2 regions of the Cellulosimicrobium sp. NPDC030954 genome follow, and region 2 is predicted to be linked to the other one. Evidence: riboswitches for the same ligand, from Rfam matches in the RefSeq annotation. Region 2 holds a riboswitch; the other holds the start of a gene.

Region 1 (2,443 bases), on a different contig from region 2:
GCGGGGTCGTGAAGACCGTGTTCCGCGACCCGGACGGCAACGAGGTCGGGCTCAGCGGCGCGCTCCCGTCGTAGGGTTCCCGCGTGACGACGACGGCCGGCCGGGTGACCTGGGACGACGACGCCTCCCTGGGCGCGTGGATCGCACCGCGCCTCGGGGAGTTCGGCCCGCGCGTCGACGGCACGGTCCCGCGCGGCTACGCGGCGTACGCGTGCGTCCCGCACCCGGGCTGGGACGACGACGACACGCTCGCGACGCGGACCGACGCCCTGGCCGCGGCGCTCGCGGCCTTCACCGGGGACCAGCCCGTGCACCTCGCGCTGTGGACGGGCCACGCGTTCCTCTACGACCACGGCACGGACCCGCGCGCGAGCTCGGGCGCAGCGCCGCTGGTCGGGTGGCCCGAGGACGAGCCGCGGCCGACCGCAGCGGAGATCGAGCGCGCGGTCGCCGAGGCGTGGGAGCAGCTCGCGCCGACGCTCGTCGAGCGCCCGGCCGCGCCGATGCTCCTGCTCCCGCACCGCGAGTACCACCTGTGGACGGGGACCCTCGCCGACGTCGGCGTCTTCCGCGACCACGAGCAGCCGCCCAACCTGTGGTGGCCCGAGGACAGGTCGTGGTTCGTCGGGACCGAGATCGACGCCGCCGCGACCTACGTGGGCGGGAGCGAGGAGCTCGTCGAGGCGCTGTGCACGGACCCGGCGCTGCGCGCGAGCCGCACCGCGCCGTCGGACCGGATGCTGTTCGAGGACTGACCCGCGGCTGCCCCGGCCGCAGGCACCCAGGTCAGGCGGGCGCGCCCGCCGCCGCCTCAGCCGTCGCGCGCCGGTTGACGCGCCACCACACGAAGAACCCGACGAGCGTGAACGCGCCGTAGAACACGTACATGAACGCGGACGCGTAGAACCCGGCCGAGATCAGCAGCGGCACGCCCACGACGTCCACCGCGACCCAGATCAGCCAGAACTCGACCCAGCCCTTGGCCATGCCGTACGTCGCGAGCAGCGAGCCCATGAAGATCCACGCGTCGGCCCAGACGGGCTCGTACGACTCGAGCGCCCGGAACAGGGGCGTGAGCAGCGCCGTCCCGCCGACGAGCGCGACGACGAGGAACGCGCGCTGACGCCACGACGCCCAGCGCGGCACGACGGCGACGCCGTGGCTGTCCGCGTCGGTCTCGCCGAGCCGGGCCTGGGTCCGGCGCCACTGCACCCACCCGTACACCGACACGACGACGAACATGACCTGCCGCCCGGCCTGGCCGAGCAGGTTCACGGGGTTGGGGGTCGCGAACACCGCGCCGAGGAACACCGTGAGCAGCAGCAGGTTGCCGACGATGCCCACCGGCCACGCCCACACCTTGCGCCGCATGCCGCCCAGCGCCGACGCCAGGCCGAACCCGTTGCCCACGATCTCGCGCCACAGCAGGTGCTGGTCGCCGATCGTCAGCTGCGCGTCGAACAGCGCGTGGATCAGGTCCATCGGATGTCCTCGTCCTCCCGGGCACGGTGGCTCCGGGGTGAGGGCGGGCGGCGGGCCGGGCGCCCAGGGCGGCCCGACGGCGTCGCTCACCACGGCGAGGCCGCGCCCCGTCGCGCGGGCTCGTGAGAGCCCGGCCGAGGACGGCCGCGCCGCACGTGCTTCCTCCCATCCGGACTGTCACCGTCGGTCCTGGAGTTCCACCAGGTCAACCGCGCGTGGGCGCGGGTCGCGGACTGTCACCGCCGGCTCGGAATTGCACCGACCCCGGAGCACGTTCGTGCGTACTGCGTTCTGCAACCGCCGATGCTACCGGCGCATTCCCCGCCACCGTGCGTGCGCACCTCTCGCGAGATAGCGACGCCCGGCGGCGATCCGCGGTCCCAGGAGGTCGTGCGTCGCTATCTCGGCGGGACGTCGCTATCTCGGGGCCAGCACCGGTCAGGTGAGGGCGTCGCGGACGGCGCGGGCGACGTCGTCCGCGACGCCCTGCGCGTCCGTCCCGGCGTCGACCACCGTGACGACGACGCGTCGCCCGGAGGGCGTGCCGTCCCCGGGGCCGCGCCCGTCGGTCGGTGCGGCGTCGTCGGGTGCCGCGTACCGGCCGACGGCGGCGCGGCGCAGGTCCGCGAACGCCTCCTCGAGCTGGGGGCGCAGGTCCTGGTCGGGGGAGCGCAGCCACCGGCGCAGGAGCGCGTTGTGCACGGCGACGACCGACGCGGCGAACGCGATGGACGCGGTGGAGCGGCGCTCGTCGGGCGGGAGCGCGTCGCGCAGGTACGCGGTGAACGCCCGCTCGTAGCGGTGCGTCGTGACGAGCTCGCGGTCGCGCAGCGCCGGCACCTGCTGGAGGAGCTGCCACCGCGCGAGCGAAGTCTCCCGCTGCCCGACGTGGTGGTCGAACACGAGCCGCGCCGCGCGGCAGACCTCGACGTACGGGTCGACGGCGGGGTCCGGCGTGAGC
Region 2 (2,443 bases):
GTGCGCGTCGGCGATCGTCGCCACGCCCAGCCCGTCCACGGCCCGCCGACCGCTCCCCAGCAGCACCGGGGCCACGTACGCGTGCAGCTCGTCCACCACGCCCGCCACGAGGAACGCCGTCGCGAGCGTCGGACCGCCCTCCACGAGGACGTGCCGCACCTCGCGCTCCCCGAGCCGTTCCAGCACCTGCCCGACGTCGCGCGTCAGCAGGTGCAGCAGCTCGCCGCCCTCCCCGCGCACGCGCGCCGTCGGCGGGATCCCCCGCAGCCCGACGACGACCCGCAGGGGCTGGTGCGCCGCGAGGCTCTCGGCGCTCGCGGCGTGCGTGCGCACCCGTGCGGTGAGCGCCGGGTCGTCCGTGAGGAGCGTGCCCGTGCCGACGAGGATCGCGTCGACCTCGGCGCGCACGCGGTGCGCGTGCTCGCGGGCGGCCGGCCCGGTGATCCAGCGGCTCGTGCCGTCCTCGGCCGCGACGTACCCGTCGAGCGTCGTCGCCGTCTTGAGCGTCACGTACGGGGCCCCGCGCCGCACGGACGTCAGCCACACCCGGAGAAGCTCCTCGCCCTCGGCGGAGCGCAGGCCGCGCACGACGCGCACCCCGGCCGCGCGCAGGCGGTGCGCACCACCCGTCGCCACGGGGTTCGGGTCGTCGACGGCGTGCACGACCTCCGCGACTCCCGCAGCGACGAGCGCGTCCGCGCACGGCCCCGTGCGGCCGGTGTGGGCGCACGGCTCGAGCGTCACGACGGCGGTCGCGCCGGTGACGTCGACGCCGCGCGCCCGCGCGTCCGCGAGGGCGGCGGCCTCGGCGTGCGGCGTCCCCGCACCCTGGTGGTAACCCTCGGCGAGGACAGGCCGTGGGTGCGGGTCCAGCGAGCCGGGCGCGGCGCCGTCGGGCAGGGCACGGCCGTGCGGGGCGGGCCCCAGCAGGACGCAGCCGACCCGGGGGTTGGGTCCGTGCGCGGGTCCGTGTCCCGCGAGCTCGAGCGCGCGCGTCATCGCGGCGTCGATCGTCAGGGTCCTGGGGTGCTCGCCCATCGTCCTCCTCCCGGCACGCGTGCTCCGGGGTGAGGGGGGCGGCGGGGTCAGGCCTGGACCGGCCCGACGGCGTCGCTCACCACGGCGAGGCCGTCGCCGTCACGGACGGGTGCTCCGACGGGTCGCCGGAGCACCACGCTTTGGGCGTGGCCGCGCCGCACGTGCTTCCTCCCATCCGGACTGTCACCGTCGGTCCTGGAGTTCCACCAGGTCAACCGCGCGTGGGCGCGGGTCGCGGACTGTCACCGCCGGCTCGGAATTGCACCGACCCCGGAGCACGTTCGTGCGTACTGCTGCTTCCAACCGAGCATGCTACTCGCGCATTCCCCGGGGCCGGCCCGTCCGCCTGCCGAGCGGACGTGAACCCGGCAACCCCCTCCCCTCCGTGCTTGGTGGTGAGGGATCTCGGTGGGGTGGGGTGGTGATGGCTGCTTGGCACACTATTTCTATCCGAACGAGAAGGGGGAGCCCGGGCTCGTGCGGGCTCCCCCTCCGTTCGTCAGTGGGCGTGCGCCGACGCCTCCGCCAGCTCGCGCAGCGCCTGGATCTCTCCCGGCACGCTCTCCGCCCCGTACACGGCCGACCCGGCGACGAAGACGTTCGCCCCCGCGTCGGCCGCCCGCTCGATGGTCGAGCGCGACACTCCCCCGTCGACCTGGATCCACACGTCCAGCCCCGACTCGCTCACGGCCTCGCGGGCCCGCCGGATCTTCGGGAGCGTCCCGTCGATGAACGACTGCCCGCCGAAGCCCGGCTCGACCGTCATGACGAGGATCATGTCGACCTCCGCCAGGAGGTCCAGGAAGGGCTCCACGGGCGTCGCAGGGCGCAGCGCGAGGCCTGCACGGGACCCGAGGCGCCGGAGCTCGCGTGCGAGCCGCACAGGGGCGGCAGCGGCCTCGGCGTGGAACGTGACGGACGCGGCCCCGGCCTCCGCGTACGCCGGCGCCCAGCGGTCCGGGTCCTCGATCATGAGGTGCGCGTCGATCGGGACCGGCGACACCTGCGCCAGGCGCTCGAACACCGGCAGCCCGAGCGTGAGGTTCGGCACGAAGTGGTTGTCCATGACGTCGACGTGCGCGTAGTCCGCCGTCGAGATGGCGTTCAGGTCACGCTCGAGGTTCGCGAAGTCGGCGGACAGGATGCTCGGTGCGATGAGGGCTGCCATGGCTCCAGCCTAGGGTGCCTCCGTCCGCCCCCGACGCCCGTAGGCTCGTCCCGTGAGCAGCCTCCCCTCCCCCGGGACCCGACGCCCACCTGCGCCGACAGGGCCGGCACGGGTCCCCGCGGACGTCCGGGTGCGCGCCGCCACGCGGGCCGACCTCGGCCGCGTCGCCGCGATCGCCGCGCCCTTCGTCCGCGACACGTGCGTGACGTTCGAGGAGGAGGTCTGGGACGTCCCCGC

What was found. A riboswitch is a leader RNA that binds a small molecule or an ion and turns the genes downstream of it on or off. The one in region 2 is predicted to bind FMN.
Region 1: it holds a riboswitch for FMN, as region 2 does, so the genes downstream of both, pnuC (nicotinamide riboside transporter PnuC) here and ribD (bifunctional diaminohydroxyphosphoribosylaminopyrimidine deaminase/5-amino-6-(5-phosphoribosylamino)uracil reductase RibD) in region 2, are expected to answer to the same signal.

The regions. Positions count from the first base shown of each region.
Region 1 is NZ_JBVIFN010000005.1:324,399-326,841, forward strand. Features, by position in the region: gene ACZ402_RS12910 (VOC family protein) at 1-74, shown strand, start outside; gene ACZ402_RS12915 (hypothetical protein) at 84-755, shown strand; gene pnuC (nicotinamide riboside transporter PnuC) at 787-1,482, opposite strand; FMN riboswitch at 1,635-1,758, opposite strand; gene ACZ402_RS12925 (TetR/AcrR family transcriptional regulator) at 1,921-2,443, opposite strand, start outside.
Region 2 is NZ_JBVIFN010000004.1:143,675-146,117, reverse strand. Features, by position in the region: gene ribD (bifunctional diaminohydroxyphosphoribosylaminopyrimidine deaminase/5-amino-6-(5-phosphoribosylamino)uracil reductase RibD) at 1-1,038, opposite strand, end outside; FMN riboswitch at 1,197-1,320, opposite strand; gene rpe (ribulose-phosphate 3-epimerase) at 1,538-2,206, opposite strand; gene ACZ402_RS10440 (GNAT family N-acetyltransferase) at 2,259-2,443, shown strand, end outside.